3 regions of the Rahnella sp. 2050 genome follow, and region 3 is predicted to be linked to each of the others. Evidence: predicted binding sites of a transcription regulator. Region 3 holds the regulator's gene; each other region holds the start of a gene.
What was found. Region 3 encodes PurR, which represses purine synthesis genes. Its sites were predicted from a motif close to CANGCAAACGTTTGCNTG; they were not measured.
Positions count from the first base shown of each region.

Region 1: serA (phosphoglycerate dehydrogenase) is a predicted target of PurR. The motif match lies at 3,785-3,802, and genes of this name have one in related genera.
Region 2: purT (formate-dependent phosphoribosylglycinamide formyltransferase) is a predicted target of PurR. The motif match lies at 4,306-4,323, and genes of this name have one in related genera.

Region 1 is NZ_JBEPKE010000002.1:701,154-708,404, forward strand. Features, by position in the region: gene ABIC79_RS10420 (SDR family oxidoreductase) at 1-699, opposite strand, end outside; gene ABIC79_RS10425 (LysR family transcriptional regulator) at 806-1,714, shown strand; gene ABIC79_RS10430 (LysR family transcriptional regulator ArgP) at 1,743-2,645, opposite strand; gene rpiA (ribose-5-phosphate isomerase RpiA) at 2,873-3,535, shown strand; gene serA (phosphoglycerate dehydrogenase) at 3,886-5,124, shown strand; gene ydgU (small membrane protein YdgU) at 5,236-5,319, opposite strand; gene asr (acid resistance repetitive basic protein Asr) at 5,436-5,846, opposite strand; gene ABIC79_RS10450 (5-formyltetrahydrofolate cyclo-ligase) at 6,118-6,714, opposite strand; RNA gene ssrS (6S RNA) at 6,754-6,937, opposite strand; gene zapA (cell division protein ZapA) at 6,985-7,251, opposite strand, start outside.
Region 2 is NZ_JBEPKE010000006.1:34,729-41,979, forward strand. Features, by position in the region: gene ABIC79_RS19920 (L-serine ammonia-lyase) at 1-440, opposite strand, end outside; gene ABIC79_RS19925 (CoA pyrophosphatase) at 648-1,250, opposite strand; gene pabB (aminodeoxychorismate synthase component 1) at 1,247-2,623, opposite strand; gene ABIC79_RS19935 (YoaH family protein) at 2,785-2,967, shown strand; gene purT (formate-dependent phosphoribosylglycinamide formyltransferase) at 3,058-4,236, opposite strand; gene dbpA (ATP-dependent RNA helicase DbpA) at 4,487-5,869, shown strand; gene yebF (protein YebF) at 6,031-6,396, shown strand; gene ABIC79_RS19955 (S9 family peptidase) at 6,528-7,251, shown strand, end outside.
Region 3 is NZ_JBEPKE010000006.1:188,687-195,937, forward strand. Features, by position in the region: gene ABIC79_RS20610 (MATE family efflux transporter) at 1-89, opposite strand, end outside; gene ABIC79_RS20615 (riboflavin synthase) at 344-997, shown strand; gene cfa (cyclopropane fatty acyl phospholipid synthase) at 1,076-2,227, opposite strand; gene punC (purine nucleoside transporter PunC) at 2,588-3,799, opposite strand; gene punR (DNA-binding transcriptional activator PunR) at 3,936-4,841, shown strand; gene purR (HTH-type transcriptional repressor PurR) at 4,878-5,903, opposite strand; gene cydH (cytochrome bd-I oxidase subunit CydH) at 6,237-6,326, shown strand; gene ABIC79_RS20645 (C40 family peptidase) at 6,492-7,251, opposite strand, start outside.

The sequences.
Region 1 (7,251 bases), on a different contig from region 3:
ATCGGCAGCGGTGATCATCGCCCGGACAGTATTTACCGCGTCACCTTTAATGGCGAAATCACCGGATGCAATCGCCCGGCGTACCTCACCGGCGGGTGTCTTTTCATAGCACGGCAAGGGCGTGGCATGATCCAGCCCGGCGCCAAATTCTGTGCTGGTCGGGCCGGGTTCCACGATCAGGAAATCAATGCCAAACGGTGCCACTTCCTGCGCAACGGATTCGACAAACCCTTCAATCCCCCATTTGGTCGCATGATAAAGACTGAAGTTGGGATAAGCGATCTGTCCGCCTTCCGATGAAACCTGCACAATCCGGCCGCCACCTTGTCCGCGCAGGTAGGGTAAAACGGCGCGGATAAGCTGGATCGAACCCACCAGGTTAGTGGCGATCTGCCTGTCGATTTGTTCGTCACTGGTTTCTTCGCCTGCGCCGAACAGGCCATAACCGGCATTGCTGACCACGACATCAATACGTCCCATCTTAGCGAATGCTCCGGCAACGGCTGCTCTGATTGCCGGAGTGTCTGTGACGTCGAGCGTGATGCTATGCAACTGATCGCCATAGATCGCCTGTAAGGCGTCAAGCGCACCCGGCTTGCGTACGGTGGCGATCACCCGGTCACCGCGCTCAAGTAGCTGTTCAGTGAGCAGGCGTCCAAGGCCGGTCGATGTGCCGGTAATAAACCATGTCTTTGCCATTATCAAATGCCTCTGTTGCAGAAGTTGCCAGACATTCAGGGTAGGGCAATACTATTGTTGCGTTAATACCCAATAACCCGCATGAACAGGTGAATATTCCCCACCAATGAGCAAACCATTATTGAGCAAACCGACCCTGGCAGAACTCAGGGCCTTTATGGCTGTTGCTGAACACCGCAGTTTCCGCCGTGCCGCCGATCTTTTAGGCATTACCCGATCCTCGCTCAGCCATATTATGCGCGGGCTTGAAGATCGTCTTGGCGCACGCCTTTTGCACCGCACGACGCGCAGTGTGTCACTGACCGAAACGGGTGAACGCCTGCTGAAACGGATTAATCCGCTGATGAACGGGCTTGATGCGGCGCTGGAAGACGTAGCAGGCGAGCCGGGGAGGCTGACGGGTGAATTACGTATCAACGGCAGCGAGGGCGCTATCCGCTTGTTGTTGCGCAATATTGTGCCGCAATTCATGGCACGTTATCCCGGTGTGGCGCTGGATCTGGTGGCGGAAGGAAAGCTGGTGGATATTGTCGGGGAAGGGTTTGACGCAGGGATCCGGCTGGGAGAAGCGGTTCCACGGGACATGATCGCTGTGCGGCTCAGCCCCGACATGCGCTTTCTGACCGTGGCTTCGCCGGATTATCTTGCGGCGCATCCCGCCCCTGAAACGCCGGATGATCTCGCCCGCCATCAGTGTCTGCGTCAGCGCCTGCCCAGCGGAAAACGCTATCGCTGGGAGTTCCACAAACGCGGACAGGAAGTGGCGGTGGATGTGCCGGGAAATCTGACGCTGGATAATACGCAGCTGATGATTGAGGCCGCACAGGACGGGCTGGGGATCGCGTATGTTCCTGAAGATTATGCGCAGGTTGCGCTGAAAGAAGGGCGGCTGATTGCAGTGCTGGAAGACTGGTGCCCGCCAATCCCCGGTTTGTTTCTCTACTTCGCGGGCAACCGGCATGTGCCCGCGAGCCTGCGGGCATTGATCGAGATGGTCCGGGAGAAAAGCGGTTAAACGCCGCTTTTCACGCCGGATAATTCTGTCAGTCCTGACGCAACACCTGATGTCCGTGGGCGATCAGTGCATCGGTGACTTTACGCATCATGCGGCTTTCGGGCGCAAAACGGTGCCAGTAAAGCATACGGCGCTGGAACAGGCCGGGCGTCAGGTCGATCAGCTCGCCGCTTTCCAACTCTTTCTCGATTTGCAGATGCGGGATCATGCAGCAGGTGGTGCCCTGACGGGCCAGTTGCACAAAGGCTTCCGACGAGTTAACGATGTGGCACGGCACGCTGCCCGGCGATAAATCGAAGTTCTGTTGCAGGAAGGCCTGATGCATATCGTCCAGATGGTCAAACGCTACCGCAGGCGCTTTCAGCAAGGCGGAGCGGGTAACGCCGTTCGGGAAATAGCGATCAGCAAAAGGTTTCGAACCCACAAACAAATAGTCCAGCGCACCAAGCTGATCCACCAGACAGCTCGGCAGTGGCTGGGGTTGAATACTTACCGCGCCCACCACTTCACCACGACGCAGACGTTCCTGCGTGCGCGTTTCGTCTTCCACCTGTAAATTCAGGCGGATAGGGGAATCAACCAGCACTGATTTCAGCGCCGGTAACAGCCAGGTTGCCAGACTGTCGGCGTTGACCGCCAGTGAAAGCAGCAGAGGTGTATCATTGCTTTCATTGTTGCTGTCACTGCCAAGCCACTCTTCTTCCAGTAATTCCACCTGATGTAACAAGGCCAGTAATTTCTGTCCCTGTTCAGTCGGCCGGGGTGGAACGGTACGAACCAGCAGCGGCTGGCCGAACAAATTTTCCAGTTGCTTAATGCGCTGAGAGACGGCCGATTGTGTGATGCAAAGCTTCTGCGCTGCGCGCTCAAAACCGCGCTCACGGATCACCGCGTCCAGTGCCTGCAGCGTTCTATAGTCCGGGCGTTTCATCGGAGTTCTGTCCCTTAGATTTAATTTTATCCGAACACTATGCCACAGATTGTCAGGATTTGTGGTGAGGAAAATCTTTGTGTTTGCAGCACAATTGCACTTAATAAGTGTGATCTGGCTGCGGTGTTGTTTATCCAAATTGCCGGGACATGCTTTATAATCACCGGCACTCTTCGTTCCACCGAACTATTCACGCCACTTACGTGTTATCAGACAGAGAAGCCATTATGACGCAGGAAGAATTGAAAAAAGCAGTCGGCTGGGCCGCACTGGATTACGTCACGCCGGGCACCATTGTCGGTGTCGGTACCGGATCCACCGCCGCACATTTCATTGATGCACTGGGTTCCATCAAAGGCCAGATTGAAGGTGCGGTTTCAAGCTCCGATGCCTCTACCGCAAAACTGAAGAGTCTGGGTATTCATGTTTTCGACAGCAATGAAGTGGATTCGCTGGATGTGTATGTCGATGGCGCGGATGAAATCAACGGCTCGATGCAGATGATCAAAGGGGGGGGCGCTGCGCTGACCCGCGAAAAAATCATTGCCGCGATTGCCAAAAAATTCATCTGTATCGTGGATGCTTCCAAGCAGGTTGATGTGCTGGGTAAATTCCCGCTGCCGGTGGAAGTGATCCCAATGGCGCGCTCTTATGTTGCGCGTGAACTGGTTAAACTCGGCGGCCTGCCGGAATACCGCCAGAATGTGCTGACAGACAATGGCAATGTGATCCTTGATGTGCATAACCTGAACATTCTTGATGCCGTCGCGATGGAAAATAAGATCAACAGTATTGCCGGTGTTGTGACTGTCGGCCTGTTCGCCAACCGGGGTGCTGACGTGGCGCTGGTCGGGACTTCTGAAGGTGTCAAAACCGTCAAACTGAAGTAATCAGAATATAAGCAGAAGATCTGGCTGCTTTAGGGCAAGGCAGCCAGCCTAAGCCTCGTCATTGCGCTGTCATAACGCAATGTTATGAAGATGATAATTTTCTGACTGAATCATCTTTTCTTCAAAGGCTTTAATTTGGTGACTTATGTCACATTTCTGTATTTCTCCTCCTGAACGTCTGGCACAGTAAAATTGAACCAGCATGAAATGCTAAAAACCGGCAGGCGTGCTGAGCCTTCTGCTGGGGGGCAGGCAATCGTTTGTATTGATGATGGCGGATTTTTTGTTATGTTGACTGTGAGCAGTCATCTTGCAGTTCGAATTCAGCCAGAAAAATATAGGGTCGGGAAATGGCAAAAGTATCACTTGAGAAAGACAAGATTAAATTTTTGTTAGTGGAAGGCGTCCACCAAAGTGCGGTTGATACACTCCGTGCCGCGGGTTACACCAATATTGAATTTCACAAAGGTGCTTTAGACACGCAATCGCTGAAAGAATCGATCCGTGATGCGCACTTTGTTGGACTCCGATCGCGTACTCAGCTGACTGAAGAAGTGTTCCAGGCAGCAGAAAAACTGGTGGCTGTTGGGTGTTTCTGTATCGGCACCAATCAGGTAGATCTGAAAGCTGCGACCCGTCGCGGTATTCCGGTCTTTAACGCACCCTTCTCCAACACCCGTTCGGTTGCCGAAATGGTGCTGGGCGAAATGCTGCTGATGATGCGTGGCATTCCTGAAGCTAACGCCAAGGCGCACCGTGGTGTCTGGAACAAATTAGCCGTCGGCTCGTTCGAAGCGCGCGGCAAGCGTCTGGGCATTATCGGTTACGGCCACATTGGTACGCAACTGGGGATCCTGGCGGAAAGCCTGGGGATGCGCGTCTTCTATTATGACATCGAAAGCAAACTGCCTTTGGGCAACGCGCAGCCGATTGCCACACTGGAAGAATTGCTCAATACCAGCGACGTGGTCACGCTGCATGTGCCGGAAACAGCCGGAACCAAAGACATGATCTCCGAGTTGCAACTGGCGCAGATGAAGCCGGGCGCGTTGTTAATCAACGCCTCACGCGGTACGGTCATCGACATTCCTGCTCTGTGCAATGCGCTGCGTAACAAACATCTTTCCGGTGCGGCTATCGACGTTTTCCCGGAAGAACCGGCGACTAACAGTGACCCGTTCAATTCTCCGCTGTGTGAATTTGACAACGTGCTGCTGACGCCGCATATCGGCGGTTCAACGATGGAAGCGCAGGAAGGTATCGGCCTCGAAGTGGCAGGCAAACTGGCGAAATACTCTGACAACGGTTCTACACTGTCAGCGGTCAACTTCCCGGAAGCGTCTCTGCCAGCGCACACCGAGAAAGCCAGCCGTCTGCTGCATATCCACGAAAATCGTCCGGGTGTGCTGACCAGCATCAACCAGATTTTTGCGGAACAGGGTATCAACATTGCTGCGCAGTACCTGCAAACCAGCCCAGAAATCGGTTATGTGGTGATTGATGCGGAAACGGATATCAATACGCTGACTACCGCGCTGCAACTGATGAAGGCGATTCCGGGAACCATTCGTGCCCGTTTGCTTTACTGATAAGCCTTTCTGAAACAGACAAAATACCAACCGCCGAAAGGCGGTTTTTTGTTTTATGGCATCAGGGCGTTAAAAAATGTCTGCAGAGGGAATAAAGGGGGGATCAAAACGTCAGAAGTAAAAGGACAGGGTAATCAGACCGCAGAGGATCATTGATGAAAAAGTGATTTCGAACAGGTAGCGGCGCAGCATCATCTGTCAGTACCTCAGGGCAGAAAACGGAGAAAAAAACACCCGGCGAACCGGGTGTTAAATTTTTCAGTCTTGATAAGAGTGAACAGATTCGTTCACAAAGACTTCTTAGTGACTTCTTATGCTGCCGGAGTTGCTTTAGCCGGAGCAGCTTTCTTAGCATGTTTCACGTGCTTTTTAGCCGCCTGCGCCTTCTGAGCAACAGGAGCAGCTTTCTTAGCGTGTTTCACGTGCTTCTTAGCCGCCTGCGCTTTCTGAGCAACAGGAGCCGCTTTTTTAGCGTGTTTCACGTGTTTCTTAGCCGCCTGCGCCTTCTGAGCGACTGGCGCTTTTTTAGCGGCTTTTTTGTGTTTCTTGGCAGCTTGCGCTTTCTGAACAGGTTTCTTGTGTGCTTTATGCTTAGTGGCATGAGCCGGAGCTGCGGTGGTTGTGGTAGCAGCAGGTGCCGGCGTTGCGGTAGTTTCAGCAGCGAAAGCGACAGAAGACAGGCCCATTGCAGCGGCTACAACCAGAGCTAATACTTTTTTCATCTTTAATTCCTCAGGGATCTTGGTTTGTGTGTCTACCCCACTGCGGGGCCGATGTGAGAATAATAGGCGTGACAAACCTTGCTGTCCGTGAGTGATTGGTTTCGGCATGTAACGGTATGTATAAAGAGAAAGTATTATTAATTTCAATTGGTTGGGTTTTTAAAAAGCGAGGGAGACGTGCGGATTTCAAGCTTAGTTACAACATACTTATGAGGTGTGCTTTCTATTTCTGGCTGGCACTCTGCTTACCGTGGATTTATATCGTCTGGCATCACCATCTCCACACTTTTCCAGGCGTGATGACCTCAGGTAAAGGCACATCCCAGTGTTCCACCGGTAAAGCATCGACATGCTGACAATCGTGCGCTAATCCGATCGGATACGGCCCGCCTTCTTTCCAGCGCTCAAGTGTGCGGTCATAAAAGCCACCACCCATACCTAAACGTTGCCCCGCACTGTCGAACGCCACCAGCGGTGTCAGGATGATATCAAGCTGCGCCAGTGGGATCACCTGCGTGACATCCAGTTGTGGCTCAAGAATGTTGAGCCGGTTGCGCACCAGCGTCGTATCGGGCGTATAACGCAGAAAAAGCAGATTACCCGGCGAGAAAGGGTGCAGCACTGGCAGACAAAGCTGTTTGCCTTCGTTCCACAAACGGGCGATCAACGGTGCGGTATCCAGCTCACCATCAAAGGACAGAAACAGGGAGACTGAACTGGCGGACTGAATTTTCGGATGGGTTGCAACGCGTTCTGCAGCCTGCAGCGCAAAATGAGTTTGCTGTTCAGCGGTCAGCGTATTTCTGCGTTGGCGTATTTCACTGCGGATGGTTTGTCGGGCAGAAGCAAAAAGCGGCGTGTAGGGCATAGATACAAACACCAGAAAGGGATGTACCAAAAAGAAAGGGGAATCTCCGAGATGCCGTCGCAGGCTGTAACCCTTGAACCCATGGTTCAAGGTGAACGTGCTGTCGCAATCTTTAGGCTTCTCGGACGGACCGAGCATGCGCACCGATTACGGATCATCACATTCTGTTGGTACTAATTATCGGCTCAGGGGACGGGCCCGCTGGCGAACATCTCAGAGAAATTTTTTACCGTTTCTGACGACCTGTGACCAGTCAGTCAGCAACGTGTGTTATTCGAAAGGCGCCCCTTCACGTTCAGAGATCCGGCCTTGTTCGAGCAATGCCTGCTCGATGGTTTGTTGCAACATCCGTATACGTTGTTCCATATTGGATGCGTAGTCGCGCGTTTTCAACCTTTCCTGAGCAAGTTCGTGACATACGTTCAATGCCGCGATGAATACCAGTTGCTCCGTATTGGTGACTCTAGTGCGAACTTTCAGATCTTGCAACCGCTGATTAAGATCTTCAGCTGCCAGATTCAGTGCTTCCTGTTGTTC
Region 2 (7,251 bases), 150 kb from region 3:
CCGACCGAGTAATAGGTTTTGCTGTAAATCATCTTGTCGCCAGCAAAAGCGTGAATTTGCATGGCGTTTTCGTGACGCGGTAAATTCTCCCCGCGGAACACCATACCGGTATCACGTGGGAAATCGACTTCATGCTGGGTTCCGCCCAGCGGCAGACGCTCACGTTGCTCAACGTCGCGGATAAAATGTGGAATGCCGTCGATGTCGACGGTATCTGGCTGATTGCCCGCCAGACCTAAAATAATGGCGATATCTGTGTGGTGGCCTTTACCTGTCAGAGACAAAGAACCAAAAACGTCCACGGCGACACGCGTAACGGCAGGCATCATGCCCTTTTCCAGCAGGTCATCAGCGAACTGTTTGCCTGCTTTCATCGGGCCCAAAGTATGGGAACTGGAAGGGCCAATCCCGACCTTGAACATGTCGAAAACGCTAATCACGTCGAATACTCCTGTAATAGATTGCGGCAGGGAACGGGATCCCTGGCTTCCATAAATGAACCAACACCAGAGACAGCCCTTATGGACGGGTCTCTTGTTCTTATGGATAGACTTATAGTTTAAAAGGGCTGAGAGGCAAAAGTTTCATTTTTCGCATGAAATAAACTTATTTGATGCAAAAGTGTGATCGTAATGTAATCACTGAGCTCAGACTTCAACCTGCCGGGCCAACTGACGGATGATTCCCGCCGTCAGCCCCCAGACAAATTGTTGCTGATACCAGGACAGATAAACCCGGTGGTGAGTGCCTCTGCGGTGAATATCCAGAGGGTGATAACGAGCGAGATCAAAGGCTTCCCGCAGCGGCATTTCAAACAACTCGGCGACTTCATCTTCCGCGGGATGCAGTGGTACATCAACAGGCAACAGCCCGATAACCGGCGTGACCTGAAAACCGCTGCTGCTGTCCTGCGGCGACAGTGTGCCTAATATATGAACCTGTTCAGGGGGGATCGCGACCTCTTCATGCGCTTCGCGTAATGCGGTGGCAATAATTGAGGCATCGGAAGCATCTGCTGCACCACCGGGAAAGGCGACCTGGCCGGCGTGTTTACGCAACTGATCGGAGCGGCGCGTCAGTAAAAGGGTCGGTTCCGGACGGCAGATAATCGGGATCAACACAGCGGCGTGGCGGGTTCCGCGCAACGCCGCAGCAGGCAGGCGCGGCTGCTGCAATTGAAAACGCAGGATGAAATCTTCCACAGCAGGTGAAAACGTCTGTAAGGGCGCGTGTTGTTCCAGCAGCGTCACGGCTGTATTTCTCCTAATTCAGGCAGAATACGGGCAATCTTATCAAAAGTTTCCTGATATTCCGCCTGTTCCTGACTGTCAGCGACGATCCCGCCACCCGCCCAGCAGTAAATTTTGCCCTGTGCGGTGAGCAATGTGCGGATGGTGATATTGCTGTCCATCGTGCCGCAGCAACTCAGATATGCAATGCTGCCGCAATAGCCGTTGCGCCGGTGCGGTTCAAGTTCTTCGATAATTTCCATGGCACGCACTTTGGGTGCACCGGTAATGGAGCCACCGGGGAAACAGGCACGCAATAAGGCGCTGGCGTGACAGGTTTCGGGTAACCGGGCGGTGATCGTGCTGACCAGATGATGGACGGCGGGGAAGGGCTCCACAACGAACAGCTCCGGCACCCGCACACTGCCGGGTGTCGCCACGCGGCCGATATCGTTACGCAGCAAATCGACAATCATCAGGTTTTCGGCGCGATCCTTTTCCGATGCCGCCAGTCGTTCTGCCTGCTGCATATCCTCAGTCGGATCTTCGCAGCGCGGCAGCGTTCCCTTAATCGGACGGGTCTGGATCTCAGCGTCTTTCAGCCAGATGAAACGCTCGGGTGAAAGACAGACAACGGCATTTTCCGGCAGACGCAGAAACGCGGAGAAAGGGGCGCGGTTAGCCTGATTGAGGCGCAGGAAAGCCTGCCATTCATCGCCGCTGTATTCTGTCGAAAACCGCTGCGCCAGATTGATCTGATAGCAATCACCACTGTGAATATATTCCTGAATCTTACGGAATTTCTCACCGTATTCTTCGCGGCTCATATTTGCCCGCCACGGCGCATGTAAACGGAAAGGCGCAGGAGAAGGAACAGGTTGGTACTGGGCCAGCCAGCGTAAACGTTCAGAAATGTCACCATGGCAAATCAGCGTCAGGCGCTGTAAATGGTGATCGGCAATCAGCGCCCAGTCATAAATCCCTGCCGCCATATCCGGCAGGTCAATATCCCGTGCTGCAGTTTCAGGCAATGTTTCTATCCTGCGCCCCAGGTCATAACCGAACAAACCCAGTGCGCCGCCCAGAAAAGGAAAATCCGCTGAACTTTCTGCCTGTAAACCGGCCACTGCCATTTGCTCTTCCAGTAAAGCAAACGGATCTTCAGTCCGGGTTTCGGCCATGCCGTTGTGCTCAATCTGCGTTAGCTTGCCACGTGTGGTCAGCGTGATCAGCGGATCGGCCACCAGAATATCGAAACGATTATGCTGGTGCTGTGCCGAACCTGAATGCAGTAACATCGCCCACGGCAAAGCAGAAAGCGGCGCGAACCGTTCAGTTATTGCATCGGGTTGATAAGGTAATGAATGGAAAACAACGGGTTGGGCGAATGGCATGACGGGTATGAGTTTCTCTGGCGCAGTGACTATTTTTCAGGATCCTAACACAGATCGGGCTGCCTGAAAGCAGCGCAGGCGATTTGCGTGAATAAGGCGTATACTGTGCAACCCCGCACTGCGCGGGCTTTTTATTATCACCCGTACAACAGGACACTCCCATGCTGACAGGTATGCCTTCATTATCACATCACGAACAAGAACAGGCCGCCGATCGTATCCGCCAGTTAATGGAAAACGGCATGAGCAGCGGCGAAGCCATTGCGACCGTTGCAGAAGAAATCCGCGAAACGCATAAAGGTGACCGTGTGACCGTCATTTTTGATGACGAAGACGACGAATAAAACGTTGCTCCGCAGTTTCCCTTTGCTGCAAAGAAAAACCGGACTCTTTTCAGGCGTCCGGTTTTTTTTCATCTCAGCGTCAGGAATGGATTAGCCTTTAACCACCACTGCAGCCGCTGCCTGTTTGGCCTGTTCCACGGCGTCTTCAACGTTGTCCGCCGTCGCCAGCGCTACGCCAAGGCGGCGCTTACCACTGATTTCCGGCTTACCGAACAGACGGATCTGGTTGTAACCGGTCAGTGCGTTTTCCAGGCCCGTAAACGTCACGTTGTTGCTGGTCAGTTCCGGCAGGATCACGGCAGAAGCGGAAGGGCCGAACTGGCGGATATTGCCCACCGGCAGACCGAGGAATGCGCGCACATGCAGGGCGAACTCTGATAAATCCTGAGAAATCAGCGTTACCATCCCGGTGTCGTGCGGGCGAGGTGACACTTCGCTGAAGATCACTTCATCACCACAAACAAACAGTTCAACGCCAAACAGGCCTTTACCGCCCAACGCTTTCACCACTTTCTCTGCGATGTCTTTGGCGCGCTGCAATGCAAGGTCTGTCATCTGCTGTGGCTGCCAGGATTCGCGGTAATCACCGTCTTCCTGACGGTGTCCGATTGGCGCACAGAAATGAATACCATCAACGGCGCTGATCGTCAGCAGGGTGATTTCAAAATCAAACTTCACCAGACCTTCAACGATGACACGTCCGCCGCCAGCACGGCCACCTTGCTGGGCATAATCCCATGCCGCCTGTAACTGATCGGCACTGCGGATCAGGCTCTGACCTTTACCGGAAGAGCTCATCACCGGTTTGATAATGCACGGATAGCCGATGGCGTCGATCGCCTCACGGAAAGCCGCTTCATCATCGGCAAACTGATAAGTGGAAGTAGGCAGCTTCAGCGTTTCGGCAGCCAGACGACGGATGCCTTCGCGGTTCATGGTCAGGCGTGTCGCTTCAGCACAAGGCACGACGTTGTGACCCTGTTTTTCCAGCTCGACCAGCATGCTGGTGGCAATCGCTTCGATTTCCGGCACGATAAAATCAGGGTGTTCGCTTTCGATAACCTGTTTCAGTGCATCGCCATCCAGCATGTTAATGACATGGCTGCGATGGGCGACCTGCATCGCGGGTGCATCGGCGTAGCGATCAACGGCGATCACTTCCAGACCCAGTCGCTGGCATTCAATCGCCACTTCTTTGCCCAGTTCGCCGGAGCCTAATAACATGACGCGGGTGGCGCCAGTGCGCAGTGCAGTACCAATGGTTAACATAGCTTCGTACCCAGATCTGTGTGAAGGAAAATAGGAATTTCGGCGCGCAGTATATCTGAAATTATTGTCGACGAAAACGATTGCGCAGTGCTGTTGATAAATTTAAGCGGGAATAAAAGCAGGATTTTTTCAGCCTGTTTTCTGCCGTTTAAGGCAGTCTGCGGGCGTCTCTGTTATCATTTACTCAAACCATGGCGTCAGGCTTCCTGCCGCTGTCCCGATTTTTGCCTCACATAAAGAGTTATCGCCCTTGAGCACGCATTCCTTTTCTGCCCTGACATTACCCGTTGAGCAACTTTCTAACCTGAATGAACTGGGTTACACCGAAATGACCCCGATTCAGGAAGCGTCGTTGCCTGCCATCCTGCTGGGTCAGGACGTCCGCGCCAAAGCCAAAACCGGCAGCGGTAAAACAGCCGCTTTCGGTATCGGTTTACTGAACAGCATTACCGTTTCACAGTTCGTCGCTCAGGCGCTGGTATTGTGTCCGACCCGCGAACTGGCCGATCAGGTCAGCAAAGAATTACGCCGTCTGGCGCGTTTTACCCAAAACATCAAAATTCTGACCCTGTGCGGTGGCCAGGCAATCGGGCCACAGCTTGAATCGCTGGTCCATCCGCCGCACATTGTGGTGGGTACGCCGGGCCGTATTCAAGAGCATCTGCGTAAAGGCACGCTGAAACTGGACGAACTGAAAGTACTGGTGCTGGATGAAGCGGACCGCATGCTGGATATGGGCTTTAGCGAAGATATCGAAGATGTCGTCAGTTATACGCCGCAGGATCGCCAGACGCTGCTGTTCTCCGCGACGTATCCGGACGGCATTGAGCGCATCAGTTCTAAATTTCAGCGTCAGCCGCTGAAGGTAGAAATCGAAGGCGAAGATGACATTGCTGATATCAGGCAGATTTTCATCGAAGCCGACAAACATCAGCGCTTATCGCTGCTGGCCGCGGTGCTGTATCAGTATCAGCCGACTTCCTGTGTGGTGTTCTGTAACACCAAACGTGACTGTCAGGATGTTTGTGATGACCTGAAGGCGAAAGGCATCAGTGCGCTGGCGCTGAACGGCGACCTCGAGCAGCGTGACCGCGACCGCGTACTGGTGCGTTTCTCCAACGGCAGTTGCCGCGTACTGGTGGCGACAGATGTTGCGGCACGCGGGCTGGACATTAAACAGCTCGGCCTGGTCATTAATTACGAGCTGTCTTTCGACCCGGAAGTTCACGTTCACCGCGTGGGCCGTACCGGTCGTGCGGGCACCAGTGGCCTGGCCGTCAGCCTCGTGACACCGCAGGAAATGCCGCGTGTAACGGCGCTGGAAGATTACACCCGCCAGCGGTTTACCTGGCAGCCTGCAGCGCAGGCACTGGCCGCCGCCCCGGTGGCGCTTGATCCTGAAATGGCAACGTTATGCATCGATGGCGGCCGTAAAGCCAAAATCCGTCCCGGCGATATTCTGGGCGCGCTGACCGGTGACGCCGGGCTGACCGCAGCTGAAGTTGGTAAAATCGATATGTTCCCGGTTCATGCTTATGTGGCGATTCGTCAGAAGAGCGCTAAGAAAGCGCTGCAACGTTTGCAGGAAGGGAAAATTAAAGGCAAGAATTGCAAAGCCATTATCTTGCGTTAACCGGGTTTATTATCGCTTTGCATTGGTCGTCTTATTGTTAATGTTGTGTTATTGCCTTGTTGAGGATTATATTATCTAACGCAAGCGATGACCTTGCCTTATGTAGGGATATTGTCCGGCAAGGTCAACTGAATGAACGACAAAGACTGGGAAGACGAACGATGAAAAAGATAATCTTGGGCGTTTTGATGGCCGTTGCAGGAATGAGTGGTCTGAGCCAGGTTGCACAGGCCGATGAGCCTGAAGTGAGAACGGCAACGGTAACACCCTGTTCCACGGCCACAAAAGATGAAGTGGCAGCACTGGTTAAACGTGATTTCCTGCAAAACCGTATTCCGCGCTGGGATGCAGATAAAAAAGTGCTCGGCACTTCTACACCGGTCGCGTGGGTGGTGACTGACAGCATCAGCGGCAATAACGCCAGATGGAATATCCCGCTAAAAGTGCGCGGTGATCACACTGATAAAACCTATCAGGTGACCCTCAACTGCCAGATCGGCGAAATCAGCTACAGCACGCCGGTATAGCCTTTCTGCACTTCCGATTGCGTCCGTTATTTCTTAGCGGACGCATTATTTCCCTGCATTGACGTCTCTTGGTTTCCCTGCCTAAACCTGTCACTCTTGTCACACCGCAAAGAGGACAAAGAGATCCCGAGATGATGACACCTCCAAAGGCTGAAAAACGCCCGCAAACCCTGAGCGTACACGGCGATGACCGCGTCGATAACTATTACTGGCTGCGTGATGATGACCGCGCCGATCCTCAGGTTCTGGCGTATCTGAGCGCTGAAAACCAATATACCGAACAGGCCATGCAACCGCATCAGGCGCTGCGTGAAACCCTGTATGGCGAAATGGTTGCGCGTATTGCGCAACAGGATCATTCCGTTCCCTACGTGAAACATGGCTATCGTTATCAGACCCGCTATGAACCGGGCAACGAATACGCCCTTTATCTGCGTCAGCCCGCAGCGGAACATGAAAACTGGAGCACGCTGATTGATGGCAATGAACGTGCCAGAGACAGCGAATTTTACACGCTGGGCGGTCTGGATATCAGCCCTGATAACAAACTGATGGCCGTGGCGGAAGACTTTCTTTCGCGCCGTCAGTACGACATCCGCATCAAAAAACTTGATGACGAAACCTGGACTGACGATCTGCTGAAAAACACCTCCGGCAGCAGCGAATGGGCGAACGATTCTCAGACACTGTATTACGTGCGCAAACACAAGAAAACGTTGCTGCCGTATCAGGTTTATCGCCACGTGGTCGGCACTGATCCTAAGACCGACACGCTGGTGTATGAAGAGAAAGACGACACGTTTTACGTCGGGCTGGATAAAACCACGTCTGAAAAATACATTCTGATCCACCTCG
Region 3 (7,251 bases):
ACGCCCATGGATGTCTGGGCTATTTGCGCAAGGATGACCGGGATGGCAAGCGCTAACAAAACCCGCGCTTCTGCAAGGTACTTCTGCACAGATACACCTTTTTTCTTGATTATATTGAATAAAAAACGCCACAACAGATGGCATTAAACAGAGAGAAATAGTCCGAAGATTGTACATTGTCGGTATTTTTAAGCAAACAAAGCTGTTAATAGCTGGTTAAATAATGGAATTGAAGCAGACGGTGCTATTTCTTCTTGCAGAGATTTGGCTTTCAATTAATTCTGCGGCAAACTGAACGGAGTGACGTTTTAATACAACAGATTCAAACATTGAGGAAAAGGCTATGTTTACCGGAATTGTACAGGGAACCGGCACGGTCGTATCGATCGACGAGAAACCCAATTTCCGTACCCATGTTGTTCGTTTACCTGAAGATATGCTGGATAACCTGCAACTCGGCGCATCGGTATCACACAACGGTTGCTGCCTGACGGTGACTGAAGTGAACGGTGACCTGGTGAGTTTTGATCTGATGAAAGAAACCCTGCGCCTGACAAATCTGGGCGAACTGAAAGAGGGCGACTCAGTTAATCTGGAACGTGCAGCGCGTTTTAATGATGAAATTGGCGGACATTTAATGTCTGGTCATATTATTTGTACGGCGGAAGTGGCAAAAATCCTGACGTCAGAAAATAACCGTCAGATCTGGTTCCGTATGCCGCATGAAGATTTGATGAAATATGTATTACATAAAGGTTATATCGGGATCGACGGTATTAGTCTCACCATCGGTGAAGTGACCCGCACCCGTTTCTGTGTACATTTAATTCCGGAAACCTTGCAACGCACAACGCTGGGCACGAAACGTCTGGGCGACAAAATTAATATCGAAATCGATCCGCAAACTCAGGCGATTGTCGATACGGTCGAACGCGTATTAGCCAGTCGTGAAGCGGCGATCGCTACGGCACAGGCGATGATCGATAAAGCCGAATAAGTTATCTCAGACCCTTTATTGACATAAAAAAACCGGACATTCAGTGTCCGGTTTTTTATTAGCTAACGCATACAACCATCAGCGTGGTACGCGCATTCCGCCATCAACGCCTTGCGGGCTAAAGACGACTTGCCACAACTGAATGTCCCGGGCGCGGAAAGCACCGGCGCAGGCATTCAGGTAGTAGGTGAACATGCGGTGGAAACGTTCACCGTATTTTTCCGCCAGTTCCGGCCAGTGTTTCTGGAAGCGTTCATTCCACGCCATCAGCGTGCGGTCATAATCAGCGCCGATATTGTGCCAGTCTTCCATTACAAATAATGACTCACTGGTTTGTGCAATTTGTTGAACCGACGGCAGGCAACCGTTGGGGAAGATGTATTTATCAATCCACGGATCGACATTAAGGTCTGTTTTATTAGAACCGATGGTGTGCAGCAGGAAAATGCCGTCAGGTTTGATATTGCGTTTGGCGACATTAAAATAGGTCTGATAATTTTTCGGACCCACATGCTCAAACATTCCGACAGAAACAATGCGGTCAAACTGATCATTAAGGTCACGGTAATCCTGCAGCAGGATTGTGACATCCAGCCCTTCACAGCGTTTTTGAGCCAGTTTTTGTTGTTCAGCAGAAATCGTGACACCCACAACGCTCACGCCATAATTTCTTGCCGCAAACTCTGATAATCCACCCCAGCCGCAACCGATATCCAGCAAGCGCTGTCCCGGTTTTAATTGCAGCTTGTCACAGATCATTTTGAGTTTTGCTTCCTGTGCTTCTTCAAGCGTAGTGGCCTCTTTCCAGTAGCCGCAGGAATATTGCATGTACGGGTCGAGCATCAGAGTAAATAAATCGTTGCCCAGATCATAATGCTCTTTGCCAACAATCCACGCCCGTTTGCGGGATTGCAGATTGGTCAGGCGTGCTGCGGCGACACGTAAAGTATCTTTAAAATGGTGGGGGAGTTTACTTTCCAAACCGGCACGAATAACGCGCTGGAAAAAGATATCCAGACGGTCGCATTCCCACCAACCGTCCATATAACTTTCACCGAGGCCCAGAGAACCTTCCTGTAAAACACGCTTAAAGAAGTCAGTGTTTTTTACTTTAAGGTCGAAAGGACGATTACCGTTTACCTGAATATCTGCCATCGCCAGCATTTCACTGGCGATCCGGTACCACTGATTGTCCTGAATGCTTTGATCTTCTATACACGATGAACTCATAGCTTCTCCATCACTTTCTCTTCTGACTTATTAACCTGCCGGGAAAAGCAAAGGCTATTTTTGCAGGTCTTTATGAGAACAGACGACTAGCGCCTCGCCCGATATTCGACACCAACAGAGGAAATTAAGAAGAACGCCTGCGCGCCGTAAGACGTGCAGGAAAATCATCCTTGAAAAAGTACAAAAAAATAAGTGTGACACTGTCCGCGCGTCTGGCTTAAGTATGTGATAAAAGTTTTGTAAAAGTGCTATTTTATTTGGTTTTGTTGAGTATAGGCTCGCTGGCAGGCATTCTCAATAGTTAATCGTGATGAATGAAAATGCCCGTTAAGTGACTGTTACATCAGGGTATTATCACTATTAATTAGCATGCCTTGTCTGAGCTTCCTGCTCTGATTCCTGTCCATTGTCTTGCGGGCTTTCATGCTGCAAAGAGAGCCAGCGGCCCAAAACTACCAACAATAGTGTAGACAGCATGATCGTGACTGTCGCCATGAGCGGATGCACAATAAATGCGGAAACCAGCAAGCTGGCAAGGAAGCACAGCCCGAGCTGCAGCGTATTTTGCAATGCTGCCGCCTTGCCTGTATTAGCAGGAAACGGCATTAATGCATTTGCGACAACAATTGGGTAGGTTGCACCATTCACCAAAGCCATCAGACAGAAAGGGATCAGCAGGCTAATCAGCCCGGCATCCGTGAACATGGCAACACAGAACAAAGTCACCATACTGACGCCGTAACCCGCCAGTAACCATGGCAGAATTTTATTACCGTCCAGCTTGCTGATCACAACACGGCAACCAAAACCACCAAGCAGGAAAGCAATAGTCTGCGGGACATAGCTCAGCCCGATGGCACCGGGTGAATAACCCATGTCGCTCAGGATAAACGGTGAACCCGTTAACCACGCAAAGAATCCGGCTGAACAGGCGGCATAAATCATGACATTCCCGCTGTAAACAGGCGATTTCAGTAACGTCGCAAACCCTGTTTTATCAGCCTTCGCTTGTTTTGCCGGTTTATTCTCACGCAGAGTCAGCGTCGTCAGCACCAGGACGACGGCGACTGCGGTCAGCAGAGCAAAAATGGCTTCCCAGTCAAAATGATTGAGTACCCACGCACCAAGTAATGGTGCCAGTGCCGGAGAAAGAGCCACTAACGGCATAATGCTGGCGAAGGTTTTTTTCGCCACATCGGCAGAGAAACGGTCAACAACGATTGCCTGCCAGGTGACTGCGGCGGCACAAACGCCCATCGCCTGTAAGAAGCGCAGGGCCAGAAGGGCGCGTACATTCTCAACCCAGATAACGCCCAGACAACCGACCGCAAACAGTGTCAGACCAAGAAGCAATACCGGTTTACGGCCGATCCTGTCTGACAACGGCCCCCATAACAACTGACCGAGAGCAAATCCGCCGAGAAAAATGCTCAGACTTGCGCTGATCATCCCGGGGCTGGTCATCAGACTGGTTTGCATGGCGCTGAACGCAGGCAGATACATATCAGTGGCTAAAAAGCCCAGCATGCTCAGTCCCGCGAGATAGAGCATAAATCCAAAGGAGGGTTTCATTATCGTCTCATTAATTTATTTATTGCAGATGATGTGATGCAGATTACATACCGGAGGCGGAGTTTAACGCTTTGATAACAGGCTTGTGAAACGCTAATATTTGCACTCTGCTATCAAAAATATTGAAGGCTGAATTATGTGGTCAGAATACGCCCTTGAAGTGGTAGATGCCGTGGCAAGAACAGGTAGTTTTAGTGCGGCAGCGCAAGATTTGCACCGCGTACCTTCTGCTATCAGCTATACCGTCCGTCAGCTTGAGCAGTGGCTGGCCGTGCCGTTGTTTGAACGTCGCCATCGTGACGTGGTACTGACGCCTGCGGGAAAGGTTTTTGTCGATGAAGCGCGGATTCTGACAAAAAAAATGATAGCCACGCGCCGGCAGTGTCAGCAGGTGGCGAACGGCTGGCGCGGCGAATTACGTGTGGCGGTTGACCGGATTGTAAAACCCGCACGGACACGGCGTCTGGTGCTCGATTTCTACCGCCATTTTGCGGACACCGAACTCATTATTCACTCAGAAGTGTTTAATGGTGTCTGGGATGCGCTGGTTGACGGGCGGGCAGACGTGGCGATCGGTGCTACACGCGCGATACCGGTTGGCGGGGGCTTCAGTTTTCGTGACATGGGATTTATGGACTGGCATTGCGTCGTCAGCCCGCAACATCCGCTGGCTCAGTTATCCGGCGCGCTGAATGATGATGAGTTGCGGCCTTATCCTGCACTCTGTCTGGAAGACACCTCCCGGACATTGCCTAAGCGGGATACATGGACGCTTGATAACCAGCGGCGGCTGGTCGTGCCAGACTGGACCTGTGCGCTGGAATGCCTGACCGAAGGCTTATGCGTGGGTATGATGCCGGTTCATCGCGTCACGCCGTGGATAGAACAGAAAAAGTTGCAGGTGCTGACGCTGGAAAATACGTTTCCCGACAGCCCGTGTTGCCTGACGTGGGATCAAAGCAATCCGTCACCCTCGCTGGCCTGGTTGCTGGAATATATGGGCGATACAGAAACCATGAATCAGGAATGGCTGCGTGATTAGAAAAAAACGCCTGCATCTGCAGGCGTTCGATATCTGTTAACGGCGGTAATCGCGGTACGGACCATCGGCTACGGAACGGCGTTCGACCAGTTTCGGATGCACCTCAATGGTCTGAGACTCTTCACGCTTACTGACAATTCTGTCCAGCAACATGGTAAAGGCCATTTCACCCAGACGTTCTTTCGGCTGATGCACGGTTGTCAGCGCGGGGGAGAAGTAACGGGCGTTACGCACATTGTCGTAACCGATTACGGAAATATCCTGAGGGACGCGCAGGCCCAGTTCGTCTGCGGCACAGATTGCGCCCATTGCCATCACATCGCCGCCACAAAATACGGCAGTCGGGCGGTGCTTCTGCATCAGAATTTTATGCATCGCCTGATAGCCCGATTCCGGCTCGAAATCGCCCTGAACCACCCATTCGTCACGCAGCGGAATATTGGCTTCAGTCAGTGCTTTCACAAAACCCTGGAAGCGGCCACCGCCGGTATTACGTGCCAGTTGGCCCGGGATCACCCCAATATCACGATGACCGCGTTCAATCAGATAACGCCCGGCCATGTAACCCCCTTCGAAAGCATTATCAATAATGCTGTCGGTGAAGTTCTTACGCGCTTCGCCCCAGTCCATGACCACCATTGGGATCGAACGGTGCTCCTCGAGCATATTGAGCAACTCATCAGGATATTCCGCGCACATCACCAGCAAGCCATCGACGCGTTTTTGCGCCAGCATTTGCAGGTAGGCTTGTTGTTTTTCCAGATTATTATGCGAGTTACACAAAATCAGCGTATAGCCTTTGGAGAAGCAGCTGTTTTCTACGGCTTCAATCACTTCGGCAAAATAGGGCGCTTCGCTGGAGGTGGCAAGCAGACCGATCGTTTTGGTGTTATTGACCTTCAGACTGCGGGCTACAGCACTCGGCGAGTAATGTAACTCTTTGATTGCAAGGAGAACCGCTTCTTTGGTTTCTTCGGCGACGAAACGTGTTTTATTGATGACGTGCGACACGGTTGTAGTGGAAACGCCAGCGCGCTTTGCGACATCTTTAATCGTTGCCATGTAAACAATGACTCCTGAACTCACGTGTTTCAGCACGTTAGCATTATGTTAATCGTTTGCTTGCGTGGATCTCACTGCTGGCTTCTAAAAGGGCAGTGAAATCGTTGGGTGGATTCTTCAGAATGAGGCGTGAAATGCTCTCGGGTGAAATCAACCGGCACACAGGCGTGTTAACCGACAATTTTCTCTTATAATGCAGGAAAGTGGAAGTAAAATTCTCAGGGATACATTGTCATTCAGCACAAGATTTTAAATGTTAATTATGCGAAAATGCGTTGGCACACAATTAGTGTGGCTTAAAAAATGCCACAATTTGATCCGAAAGGGGGTTTGATGGACAGCAACCTGAAATTATCGTTGATCACCACGGTATGCGCTTTGCTTATGATTATCGCTTTCAGCTTCACTGCGGTGATGAACTGATTCAGTAAGTGAACCGCCATAAAAAAGGGCGATTCCTGTTACAGGAATCGCCCTTTTCAATTTTACGCAGTGGCCGTTACCGCCGATACTCTTCCCTGCAGAAACTCTTCGTTAAATGCTATTCAATGGCTGATTAGCGAAACTTCAGACTTAACGAATTGTTTATTATCGGATCGTTTTCGGCGTCATTACCCGGCGTGCACCCACATAATGATCTTGCCAGTAATCGTCGCCGAGAGAGGTGATTTTAATGTCTTCGCCCGTTCTTGGAGACTGAATAAACTTGCCGTTCCCCACGTAAACACCAACATGGTCTGCTGCGCCGCGGTTATTGATTCTGAAGAACACCAGATCACCGCTTTCAAGTTCGCCGCGTTTAACCGGAGCCGCATCGCGCAGGTGATACATTTCATTCGCTGTGCGTGGCATTTTAATACGGATCAAATCTTTGTAGGCGTAATAGACTAAGCCGCTGCAATCAAAACCGGTATTCGGCGAGGTTCCGCCCCAGCGATACGGTTTTCCTACCTGATGCATCAGTTTGGTCATCGCCGTTTGCTGGGCATGCTGATAGCGTTTTTTATGCGTTGCACTTAGCGTAATCGGTTTGCTGTCTTCTTCGGGCTTTTTACCTTTACGGTGCCGGCCATACGCTTCTTTTTTACTGACCCTTTCCGTGCTGTTTTTCGCGAGTGAACGGGTTTTGGCGTGTTTCACTGTTTTGCTTTCGGCCCGCGTGGTCTTCAGTGTCTTTTCTTTTTTACTTTCGGCCCGGGTCGTTTTGACACTTTTCTCCGTCGTGGTCTTTCGTTTAGCCAGTTCGGTACTTTTAACTTTCTTCTTCGAATTCTTGTCCTGAATTTTTTGTTCTGTCACTGGCGCGATTTTAGTTTTTTTACTGGTTTTCGCGGCCACCGTTTTTCGC